2 regions of the Paenibacillus sp. FSL M7-1046 genome follow, and region 2 is predicted to be linked to the other one. Evidence: predicted binding sites of a transcription regulator. Region 2 holds the regulator's gene; the other holds the start of a gene.
The links. Region 2 encodes CtsR, which represses protease genes until heat stress. Its sites were predicted from a motif close to ATGGTCAATAAAGGTCAAACA; they were not measured.

Region 1 (6,376 bases), 910 kb from region 2:
GTGAAGGCAGCCGCGATTGCCAAAGTGGCCAAACGCAGTCTGGGCCAGGTCGTAACGGTTATCCAGAACGATGATGGTAATAACCCGGTTGTCTATATGGAGAGCGCTCAAATGTCCAAAGCATCGGCTGATATGGCTGCAGGCACTTCGGTTGAAGCGGGAGAGGTTAAAGTATCCACCCAGCTTAGTGTAATGTATGAGCTGAAATAAGTAAGCAACGGGTGAGGCGTTGCTTCCGCTGTGATGGCGGAGGCAACGTCTCTTTTTGCTTTTGAAGTATAGAAGCAGGTGTGAAATCTCTCAATTTGTTTAAATTAATGTAATAAGACTCGTAATATTTGCAGGGAAACTTTAAGAAACTGTAAGGAGCGTTGTAACAACCACGGTTGCTGTTTATTCTATAATGGGAAGAGTCAATCATCGTACCAGTGGAAGGGGAAAAAAGTATGAAGTATATGTCGAAAGAACAGGCCCTTAAATGGGGCGCAGGATTAATGGCAGCAGGATTGCTGCTGGGCGGAGCTCTTCTGCCTGCAGAGACGAGCCAGGCCGCAGCGGCCAAGACACAGGCTAAGGTCAATTCATCACTGGTTGTATTAAAAACAAACGGAACGATTTCACAGCATACCGGGATCGTAAGCGCAGGGAAAGTATGGGTGCCGGTTGCTTTTATGCGTGATACTCTGGGTATGCCGTTGACTTATGATAAAACGGAGAAAACTTATACGGTCGGAAATGGAATTACACGAACCAAGCTGATGGTCTCCGATTACGGCACCTCCATCTCGGTCAATAATTATTTCCTGGGAGAGTTTGAAGGCAAGATTATAAATAACCGTCTGTATGTGCCCTTTGATCTGCTCAGCGATTATTTGGGCTATAAGGGGGATTGGAATGCTGCCTCCGGACGGTTAAATGTGATGAAGAAAACACAAAATCCAATTACGGTAACGACTGAAACTTACAGCAAGGACTACAAGGACGCGCCGATTAAGCTGGATTACCCGCAAATCAGCGGTTTGGACAATGCCAAGGCGCAGGCAGCGATTAATAATACCCTTAAGCAGACGTTCCTCAAGTATGCGGAAGGGGCTGAGAAGGAAATTGCCAATAGAGCCAAAGATGACCGCCCCTATGAATACGAAGGAGGATACGTGGTTACGTACAATCAGGACGGGGTGCTCAGCCTTGTGACCAGCCAGTATGGGTATACCGGCGGCGCTCATGGAATGACCTTCCGCAATGCCTTTACCTTCTCGCTCAAGGACGGAAAGCAGCTATTGCTTGGAGATTTATTCGGTGCCAACCCCAACTATAAAAAAGAGCTTAATGCAAAGCTGGCGAAGCTGCTGAAAGCAAATGGCGGGTATCTTGGCGGCTTTACCGGCCTGAATACGGAGAAGGATTTCTATTTGAAAGACGGCAAGGCGGTCCTTTTCTTCCAGTTGTATGAATACACTGCATATGCTGCCGGATTCCCTGAGTTTACTTTCACGTTCAAGGAGCTGCTCCCCAGCGGAAGCGGTCCATTTGCCGCATTGAAGTAAATACAGTGACCGGGCTGCGAATCCGCCAATGCCGGATACGGACATTTCTCCGTTACCGGATCACCTAACCGTTCATAAGCTAAAGGAGAAACCAGCTTAGGAGCGGGGAGGGAAAGTAACGATGAGTATTCAGTATACGGCGATTGGCGATTCGTTAACGACAGGATTTGGAGCTCTGCCGGGCAATGGGTTTGTTCCGGTCTACCGCCGGATGGCCGAGGCGCGGCTGCGGGTACCGATCGAATTATCCAATTTGGGAGTCAACGGTTTGACCACAGATGGATTGGAGCAGAGGCTGAAGGGGGATTACAACTATCGGCTTGCCATCAGCGAGGCTGAATTGATTACGATGTCCATTGGCGGCAACGATTTGATCAAGGCGGCCAAAGCGGCGGGCGGCCGGCCGGGCGATCTGGCTCCGGTACTGCAAAAAGCGCTCCGGGAATGCAAGCGTAATTTGAATGACATTATGGGCACGCTTTCGCAGTTGAAGGCGGGCATGCGGAGACCCTATATTATCAGAATAGTAGGACTGTATAACCCCTATCCCCAGTTGACAGAAGCGACGGATTGGGTGCGGCAGTTTAACCGCTATGCTGCGGGATATAGCAGCCCGGTATGCCGGTTCGCCTCTATATATAATGAGTTTGCCGGCAACGAGCGGGGGCTGCTGTCAATTGATCATTTGCATCCTAACGGAAGAGGTTACCGTGTTATCGCCGGGAAGCTGGACACGTTGGGGTATGGGCGTCTGGGGTAATTCTTCATCAATAGAATAATGTACCTGAACTATAAAACAGCAAAAGAGGCTGGCGGGGATCACTTTGTGGTCCCAACCAGCCTCTTTGTTGTTGCTTGTATTAAACGCCGGCAGGCAGCGTCTTCTCGATAACTTTATCGACAATACCATATTCAGCTGCATCAGCTGCACTCATGAAATAGTCGCGGTCGGTATCCTTTTCGATCCGTTCCAGCGGCTGTCCTGTGCGCTCGGATAGAATGCGGTTCAGCTTGTCGCGCAGCTTGAGGATGCGGCGGGCGCGGATTTCGATGTCCGTTGCCTGACCTTGAGCACCACCCAGAGGCTGGTGAATCATAATTTCGCTGTTAGGGAGTGCAAAACGTTTGCCTTTGGCACCGGCGTTCAGCAGGAAAGCTCCCATCGAAGCGGCCATACCTACGCAAATCGTCGATACATCCGGTTTGATGTACTGCATTGTATCAAATATAGCCATACCCGCTGTAATGGAGCCACCAGGGCTGTTTACATACAGGTGAATATCCTTCTCCGGATCCTCGGCAGCCAGAAACAGCATTTGCGCGATGATGGAATTGGCTACCACGTCATTAACCTCCGTTCCAAGGAAAATGATGCGGTCCTTCAGCAGGCGGGAATAGATGTCATAAGCGCGCTCACCGCGGTTGCTCTGTTCTACTACCATAGGAATATAACTCACGTGGAAAACCTCCTTGAATTGGTTCTTCGAATGTGTTCATTTTTACTGTTACCGTATTAACCACATGATAAACAAATTCAAACAAAAAGTCAAAGAAAGTCAAACTTAGTTGCAAAAAAAAAGAGCCATCACCTGGCTCTTTGGTTAATCAATAGTATGGGTGCTGCTAAATTATAGACAAATAAGAAAATAATGGCGCGCCCGCCAAGAATCGAACTTGGATCTCAGGCTTCGGAGGCCTACGTCATATCCATTGGACCACGGGCGCAACAGAAATTATTATAATACACTTATTATGCAAATGCAATGGATTCATCCTGTTGTTTGGAAAATATCTTTTCCCGGATCTCTGTGGCCTCATTTTCAGCCCGGCCGGAAGTATACAGTTTGGGCGTTTGTGCGGCCAGCACAAGACTTTCAGCCCCTTACATGGCTTGGCAGATGTATAAGATGAAAAGAGGTTGAGAATTATACTCTCGGAAGACTTGCACTCCACGTAATATTTGGGTAGAATATGGGTGGGACTTAAAAAGTTAACCCGGGACATTTTGAGACCACGAACAAGGGAATAGAGAAAGACGAAGTTGCAGGAGTGAAAGCATGCGTAATTTATTAGAAATCCAAAAGCAGCTTCTGCCTGATCTCATGGAAACCCTTAAGAGACGGTACACGATTCTACATCAGATCATGCTGTCCGATATTATCGGACGCAGGACGCTCGCCGCTTCGCTTGATATGACTGAGCGGGTACTGCGCGCCGAGACGGATCTTCTGAAATCGCAAGGGCTCATTGAGATCGAGAGTGTCGGCATGCGCATCAGCGATGCCGGGCGCAGACTGCTTGACCTGCTGGAGCCGATCGCCAAGAGCTTGTTCGGCCTGGATGATCTGGAAGAGAAGATTCGCTCAACGTACGGTCTTAGTAAAGTCATAGTAGTGCCTGGCGATTGTGAGACATCGCTGTTTACCAAACGTGAGCTGGGCCGGGCAGGCGCCAAAGCGTTGCTGGGTGTGCTCCGTGCAGGCGATACGATTGCTGTCACCGGCGGCTCGACACTGGCCGAAATGGCCGATCAGCTGACACCGCCGTTATCCCATTCCTATAAGAACGCCTGGATTGTTCCGGCGCGCGGAGGACTTGGGGAAAGTATGGAGATTCAGGCCAATACCATTGCTTCGACGATGGCCAAACGGCTTGGAGCCAATTATCGGCTGCTGCATGTGCCCGATCTGCTCAGCGGAGATGCTTATCAATCGCTGGCGCTGGACTCCAATATTGGAGAAATCGTGCAAATCATCCGCAGATCGCGTATTATTGTTCATGGAATTGGCGATGCCATTGAAATGACCCACCGCCGTAAGCTTGATGAGGCTACGGTCTCGGAAATACAGGAAGAAGGCGCGGTTGCCGAATCGTTCGGCTACTATTTCAATGAAGACGGCCAGGTAGTCCATACCATGCTGACGATGGGACTGCGACTGGAGGATATTATCCGGACGGAAGTTGTCATCGGAATCGCCGGAGGCAAACGCAAGGCGAAGGCCATCCATGCGATGCTGCGGTTTGGGCAAGAGGACATACTCGTCATAGACGAGGCAGCGGCTGTCGAAATCGGCAAAGAAATCGACACACAAATACAGCAGATCCTATAGCATCCAGTTTCTGGAGAGCATTCGCAGTTATTTTGCATTATACTTAACATTGTTGTCTTGACAAGCTTAACGGCCTGTCTTGAATAAATAAAACGAAATCTAGGAGGAACTATTCAATGAGTGTAAAAGTTGGTATTAACGGTTTTGGACGTATTGGACGCCTTGCATTCCGCCGTATTCAAAATGTAGAAGGTATCGAAGTGGTAGCAATCAATGACTTGACTGACGCTAAGATGCTTGCTCATTTGCTTAAATATGATACAACTCAAGGTAAATTCCAGGGTGAAGTTGAAGTTCACGACGGATTCTTCAAAGTGAACGGCAAAGAAGTTAAGGTTCTGGCTAACCGCAACCCTGAAGAACTTCCTTGGGGCGACCTCGGTGTTGACATCGTGCTGGAATGCACAGGTTTCTTCACAACTAAAGAAGCAGCTGAGAAACACTTGAAAGGCGGAGCTAAGAAAGTAGTTATTTCCGCTCCAGCTACAGGCGACATGAAAACTGTCGTTTACAACGTTAACCATGACATTCTGGATGGTACTGAAACAGTTATCTCTGGCGCATCTTGCACAACTAACTGCCTGGCTCCAATGGCAAAAGTGCTGAACGACAAGTTCGGTATCATTGAAGGCTTGATGACAACTATCCACGCTTACACTGGTGACCAGAACACTCTTGATGCTCCACACGCTAAAGGCGACTTCAGACGCGCCCGTGCTGCTGCTGAGAACATCATCCCTAACACTACCGGTGCTGCTAAAGCCATCGGCCTGGTTATTCCAGATCTGAAGGGCAAACTTGACGGAGCTGCTCAACGTGTGCCTGTAGCTACAGGTTCCCTGACTGAGCTGGTTACTGTTCTTAACAAGAGCGTTACTGTTGAAGAGCTGAACGCAGCAATGAAAGAAGCTTCCGATCCAGAAACTTACGGCTACACTGAAGATGAAATCGTATCTTCCGACATCAAAGGCATGACTTTCGGTTCCCTGTTCGATGCAACACAAACTAAAGTCCTGACTGTTGGCGACAAACAACTGGTTAAAACTGTTGCTTGGTACGACAATGAAATGTCTTACACTGCACAACTCGTTCGCACTTTGGAACACTTCGCTAAACTTGCTCAATAAGATCGTTTTTATATAAGCAGCATCTATAGAGCGGAAACAGAAGTTCCTTGTTTCCGCTCTTTCTAAATGGATTCGTGAGTGAACCAATATGGGTGTGGAGGAAACTAATCATGAACAAAAAGAGCGTCCGTGATGTAGAAGTAGCAGGCAAACGCGTATTTGTACGCGTCGATTTCAATGTGCCAGTGGAAGACGGTAAAATCACTGATGATACACGTATCCGCGAAACACTTCCAACGATTAAATACCTGATCGAGAACGGTGCAAAGGTCATTCTGGCCAGCCATATGGGCCGTCCTAAGGGTCAATTCGTTGATTCCATGCGCCTTACCGGTGCTGCTGTACGTCTGTCCGAGCTGCTCGGCAAACCAGTTGCCAAAGCTGATGAAGCGATCGGCGATGCTGTTAAAGCACAAATTGCTGAACTGAACAACGGTGATGTACTTGTGCTTGAGAATGTCCGTTTCTATCCGGGTGAAGAAAAGAACGATCCTGAACTGGCTAAGCAGTTCGCGGAACTGGCTGACCTGTTCGTCAACGACGCATTCGGCGCAGCTCACCGTGCACATGCTTCGACTGAAGGCATCGCTCA
Region 2 (6,376 bases):
TCAATTTCCTTACTGCGGCCGATAACGGGATCCAGGTTGCCATCCTTGGCATAGGCGGTAAGGTCACGGGCCAGACCATCCAGCGTTGGTGTGCTGACATTAGCAGGCGCACCGCTGTGGCTGGAAGTAGCTTCGCTGCTGCCGAGCAGCTGCAGCACTTGCTGGCGGGCCTTGTTAAGGCTGATCCCCAGGTTGTTGAGTACACGGGCAGCTACACCCTCGCCTTCACGGATAAGCCCGAGCAGAATATGCTCAGTGCCGACGTAAGTGTGCCCCAGCTTACGGGCTTCGTCCATCGACAACTCGATAACTTTTTTGGCACGAGGAGTATACGCGATGTTTGTTGGCTGCTCCTGTCCTCTGCCGATCAGTGTTTCCACTTCATCCTGAATTTTCTCAAGACCCAGACCAAGTCCGATTAGAGCTTTCGCGGCTATGCCGTCTCCTTCACGAATCAGTCCGAGCAAAATATGTTCTGTCCCAATGTTGTTGTGTCCCAAACGAACAGCTTCTTCTTGCGCCAGCGCCAGCACTTTTTGTGCGCGTTCCGTAAATCTTCCAAACATCATATCTCCTGCACCTCCACGAATAATAAATATCTATAATTAATGTTGTGATCCCAGTGTTTCCCGGAGCAGCTTCGCCCGGTACATATCACGTTCAGTAGCCGTGAGCTCATCGCCGAACAGCTTTTGCAAAAATCCGGGCTGTGTCTTGACATTCAGCTCATTCAGCACTGAAATCGAAGGCCCTTCCAGTATCCCCAAATCGACTCCAAGCCGCAAATCGGATAACCGCTGGGCCGACTCTTTTAGCTCCATCACTGCCGCATAGGACAAAATGCCGTAAGAGCGTTTAATCCGGTCGGTAATCCGCAGTGCGGAATCAACCAGCAGGCGTTCACGGGCATTCCGTTCATGCTCTATAATCTGGGTGACCACACTGTGAAGATTCTCAATGATCTCACTTTCGGTCTGTCCCAGTGTAATCTGGTTGGATATCTGAAAGATGTTTCCTACTGCTTCGCTGCCCTCACCATAAATCCCTCTTACGGTCAGTCCCACCTGATTTACAGCGGATAGAATCCGGTTGATCTGATGGGTCATAACCAATGCCGGCAAATGCAGCATCACCGAAGCTCTTAGCCCGGTTCCTACATTGGTGGGACAACTCGTTAAGTACCCTCTTCTATCATCAAAGGCATAATTGACAGAAGCCTCAAAAATATCGTCGATGGCCGTTGCCCTTACCCAAGCCTCTTTAACCTGCAGGCCGGGAAACAGACATTGAATCCGGAGGTGGTCTTCCTCATTGATCATAATGCTGACCGACTCATCCTCGTTCAAAATGACCGCTCCACCCCGTGAATCATTGGCTAGATTTGGACTGATCAGATGTTTCTCCACCAGCACTTTTTTATCCAGCTCATCCAGCTCATCCAGCTTCAGCAGTTGAAAGGTACCAAAGTCCGCTGCAGCTTCTCCCTGAAACACGGGTGCCAGCTGCTCCAGCGCCTCTTCCGCCTGCTCGGCAGATGCCAGCAAAGGAAAAGGCAGGTGCTCCAGATTGCGGGCGATACGCATACGGCTGCTGATTACAATCTCGGAATGGCTGCCACCGCAGCGCATCCAGTCACTAAGCGCTTGTTCGGTAAACCGGAGACTTGACATGCCGCATCCCCCCTATATATGAAAGACTTTACTCTTGTGCCATTTCTTTTTCAAGTCGGCGGATCTGATCCCGCAGCTCGGCTGCAGTTTCAAACTCCTCTTGCATAATGCTTTGCTGCAATTCCAACTTCAGTTCATCAATTTGCCGTTTGCACATAATTTGTGCCCCTGCACGTTTCGGCAGCTTGCCTACATGAGCGGTGCTGCCGTGCACTCTTCGGAACAGCGGATCCAGCGTGCTGTCAAAATATTTATAGCAGGAGCTGCAGCCGAACCGTCCAAGTTTGCTGAACTGGGAATACGTCATGCCGCAATTCTCGCATTTCAGACCCTGTGCATTTTGGGTTGCCGCGGATTTCTCCTTGCCGGAGCCTTCCAGATCCAGTAAACCGGAGAGCAGGCTGTGAATGGAGAACCCGCCCGCGGTTCCGGGAATTAACTCCCCCTTCTCCCGCGCACAGCTTTCACAAATATGAAATTCCGTCTTCTCTCCACTCACAATTTTGGTGAAATGAAGGGTAGCCGGTTTGACGCCGCATTCCTGGCAAAGCATAAGCGGTGTCCCCCTTACCATTCGTATTATTTACCAAGCAAAGAAATCAGCATGGCTTTCATAATCTTGGCACGAATCTCATCCCGGTAGGGCAGATTAATCGTCAGACAATCCCGGGAAACAGCGGCGCGCATGAGACACGCTTCACGCTTGGTTAAGAACAGGGCCTCCTCAAGCTGGTAAATCAGCCCTTCGGCGGAATTCTGGTCAATATCATTGCCTATCGTGGATTTGAGATGTGCGTAAAGCGCCACATTCTGAGGAAGCTCAAAGCGCTGAATCCGGATGTAACCTCCGCCTCCACGTTTGCTCTCGACCACATAGCCCTTCTCCAAAGTAAAGCGCGTACTGATGACATAATTGATCTGCGACGGTACACAGGAGAACTGGTCCGCCAGATCATTACGCTGAATTTCCACCGTACCTTCGGGACTTTCATGCAAAATATTCTTCAGATATTGTTCGATAATATCGGAGATATTACGCATCACTCATCCTCCAGTGTTCAAATCGTTAGGGTAATTCTTGCTGTACACCCGTCCGGCGGTGATCTCTTAAGAACTTAACCCAAGCACCTGATGGCGAATCGGACACAATGTCCTGCCTTTCAGACCATTACACTTAGGAGAGACTGCTTTCGGGATGCGTTGACTTTGACTTTCTTTGACTTTTTTCATATTATAACATATTCTCACTGAATTCCAAGTGGTTAGTCTTATTTTTTACTTATTGCTGCCATTGTATTCGGAGTAACCCTTGGATCAACATGCATTTTTATATGAAAAAATAAAAAGCTCTCCCTGCTTCATTCAGCGCGGAAGAGCTGCTTACGATTAAAAGAAATCAAATAATGCGGTCCGTGCCTGCGGCATAATCCCTTTCAGCCACTCCACAGCTTCTAGACTGCCGCTTAATTGCCCACAGCGATGCAATTCTTCCGGATGTTTGTATCCAAGCAGCAGCACCGTCAATGTTCCAATGCCGCAGCGCAAATCCGCCTGCTCTCCGGTATCCTTTACTTGTATTAAAGATGCCTCACCTTGCTGATTGACCTTCCACTCCCACAGCCCCTCGTTCCACGGGGCATGCTCATCCTCAATATACAACATGCGCTTTTGCAGCTCGCTCTGTTCCTTAAAGGTGAGTCCTTCCACAAAGGCTTTGGCATTAACAATACGCGCCATAAAATAAGGATAATTCTCCTGCGGAATACGGGGATCCGGAAGCAAAAACGGCAGCATATCATCTGCTGGCACCAGGTTTAACTTCGCAGCGGTGACCATCGAATCATGGTTGGCGAGAAAAGTCCACAATCCCCGGCGGGCTTCTTCGTCCATAAAAATGAATTCATCAATAACCAGTTCTTTGTTCTCTATTTTATAGAGCACATAACCTCCCGGTTCACCCGCTGCAGAATAAAACACACAATGATGTGTATCCTCATCCACTACGCTGTTCTCCCACCATTCACGATCACGCAGCAGCGTACCGTTATACCCGGAAGCAAAGCGCCCGTATAACTGCTCCATTACTTCAATATTTGCTTTATCGCGCTCTACACGCCCCTCCATTTCGGCCTTCCGCGGAAACTTGCCCACCGGTATCGTGTACTTCTTATATTCACAGTAGATCTCCCACCCGAACCTGCGGTAAAAAGGAATCAAGAAGGGATGCAGGAAGGAAAGCGTATGACCTGATTCGTTCATTGTTTGCAGCGTGTGGGACAAAAGCTTGGCCACAAGTCCCTGTCTGCGGTTCTCCGGCCATGTCGCCACTCCGGCAATCCCACCCATGGAGACGGCTTTGCCTTGCACATACACCTGAAGAGGCAGCAGCGTCAGCTCTGCACTTAGCTCCCCTTCCTCAAAGATGCCCCAGACTCTTTCCGGCTTGAACTTCCGTTTGGATTTTACTCTGTCGTCACCGTTAAGTTTGAATTGAAAAGCGTACTCGGACAAGCCAAGGCTTGCCTCAAAATCCTCTAGCTGCAATTGCCTGATCTCCAATACCTTCACCTCATTATCAAATAGAATAGTGCTTATCAAGAGTATATCAAGTCCAGAAAAGGTACGCGAATCCGCCAAGAAAGATTATAAAGAATCCAATGGTTATCCACAACTTATACACAGCAGCACAAAGAACCGGAAAGAATATCTTTCCGGTAAAAAATAGTTATCCACGATTCCACAGTCTCTATCCACAAATTCCACATATTATCCACAAAACCCGTGTATTACTTGGATTTTCTCTTGACGAATCCCCAAGAATATGTCTTTCATCCACATCATTTAGGGATAGTTCCCTATCAAATATTGTATCCACATGTGTGTAAGTTTTCTGCGCTTGCTGAAAATTATCCACAACATTTCCACAGCCCTGCACAAACACAAAAAAGCCACTGTCAATGAATCAACAATGGCTTTGTGTGCTTGGCGGCGTCCTACTCTCCCAGGACCCTTCGGTCCAAGTACCATCGGCGCTGGAGGGCTTAACGGTCGTGTTCGGGATGGGTACGCGTGGAACCCCTCCGCTATCGCCACCAAACATGATTTTTCGAAGCTTCCGCTTCTCGAAATCGCTGCGAGAAAAGATCAATCCTCTGAAAGGACATGCAGCTTAGGTGTTGCAGGCTTGATCGCCTGAAAACTGAATCCGAAACAAATCTGCGTCTTACTTGTTGGATAAGCCCTCGACCGATTAGTATTGGTCAGCTCCATGCATTGCTGCACTTCCACCTCCAACCTATCTACCTCGTCGTCTTCAAGGGGTCTTACTAATTGGGAAATCTCATCTTGAGGGGGGCTTCACGCTTAGATGCTTTCAGCGCTTATCCCGTCCGTACGTAGCTACTCAGCCATGCTCCTGGCGGAACAACTGATGCACCAGCGGTACGTCCATCCCGGTCCTCTCGTACTAAGGACAGCTCCTCTCAAATTTCCTGCGCCCACGACAGATAGGGACCGAACTGTCTCACGACGTTCTGAACCCAGCTCGCGTACCGCTTTAATGGGCGAACAGCCCAACCCTTGGGACCTACTTCAGCCCCAGGATGCGATGAGCCGACATCGAGGTGCCAAACCTCCCCGTCGATGTGGACTCTTGGGGGAGATAAGCCTGTTATCCCCAGGGTAGCTTTTATCCGTTGAGCGATGGCCCTTCCATGCGGTACCACCGGATCACTAAGTCCGACTTTCGTCCCTGCTCGACTTGTTGGTCTCGCAGTCAAGCTCCCTTATGCCTTTGCACTCTTCGAATGATTTCCAACCATTCTGAGGGAACCTTTGAACGCCTCCGTTACTCTTTAGGAGGCGACCGCCCCAGTCAAACTGCCCGCCTGACACGGTCCCCGTACCCGATTAGGGCACTAGGTTAGAACCTAGATACGATCAGGGTGGTATCCCAACGGCGCCTCCGCAGAAGCTTGCGCTCCTGCCTCTACGGCTCCCACCTATCCTGTACAGATCGTACCCAAATTCAATATCAAGCTGCAGTAAAGCTCCATGGGGTCTTTCCGTCTTGTCGCGGGTAACCTGCATCTTCACAGGTATTAAAATTTCACCGGATCTCTCGTTGAGACAGCGCCCAAGTCGTTACGCCATTCGTGCGGGTCAGAATTTACCTGACAAGGAATTTCGCTACCTTAGGACCGTTATAGTTACGGCCGCCGTTTACTGGGGCTTCGGTTCACAGCTTCGGATTGCTCCTAACCGCTCCCCTTAACCTTCCAGCACCGGGCAGGCGTCAGCCCGTATACTTCGCCTTGCGGCTTCGCACAGACCTGTGTTTTTGCTAAACAGTCGCTTGGGCCTTTTCACTGCGGCCCCCTCGGGCTATTCACCCTACCGAGGCACCCCTTCTCCCGAAGTTACGGGGTCATTTTGCCGAGTTCCTTAACGAGAGTTCTTCCGCGCGCCTTAGAATTCTCTTCTCGCCTACCTGTGTCGGTTTGCGGTACGGGCACCTTCTCCTGGCTAGAGGCTTTTCTTGGCAGTGTGAGATCATGACCTTCGCTACTATAATTTTCGCTCCCCATCACAGCCCAGCCTTAATGGTGTGCGGATTTGCCTACACACCAGCCTCACTGCTTAGACGGACATCCATCAGTCCGCGTCACTACCCTCCTGCGTCACCCCATCGCTCATAGCGGATTACG

Region 1: a site for CtsR is predicted at 3,090-3,110, ahead of clpP (ATP-dependent Clp endopeptidase proteolytic subunit ClpP). Genes of this name have one in related genera too.

Annotation. Positions count from the first base shown of each region.
Region 1 is NZ_JBBOXB010000001.1:2,136,392-2,142,767, reverse strand. It holds gene NYE29_RS09165 (SIMPL domain-containing protein) at 1-210, shown strand, start outside; gene NYE29_RS09160 (PdaC/SigV domain-containing protein) at 447-1,547, shown strand; gene NYE29_RS09155 (GDSL-type esterase/lipase family protein) at 1,669-2,307, shown strand; gene clpP (ATP-dependent Clp endopeptidase proteolytic subunit ClpP) at 2,408-3,004, opposite strand; tRNA gene NYE29_RS09145 (tRNA-Arg) at 3,198-3,272, opposite strand; gene NYE29_RS09140 (sugar-binding transcriptional regulator) at 3,605-4,657, shown strand; gene gap (type I glyceraldehyde-3-phosphate dehydrogenase) at 4,774-5,784, shown strand; gene NYE29_RS09130 (phosphoglycerate kinase) at 5,895-6,376, shown strand, end outside.
Region 2 is NZ_JBBOXB010000001.1:3,047,359-3,053,734, reverse strand. It holds gene clpC (ATP-dependent protease ATP-binding subunit ClpC) at 1-569, opposite strand, end outside; gene NYE29_RS13290 (protein arginine kinase) at 606-1,670, opposite strand; gene NYE29_RS13285 (UvrB/UvrC motif-containing protein) at 1,699-2,223, opposite strand; gene NYE29_RS13280 (CtsR family transcriptional regulator) at 2,250-2,711, opposite strand; gene NYE29_RS13275 (GNAT family N-acetyltransferase) at 3,057-4,229, opposite strand; rRNA gene rrf (5S ribosomal RNA) at 4,651-4,767, opposite strand; rRNA gene NYE29_RS13265 (23S ribosomal RNA) at 4,901-6,376, opposite strand, start outside.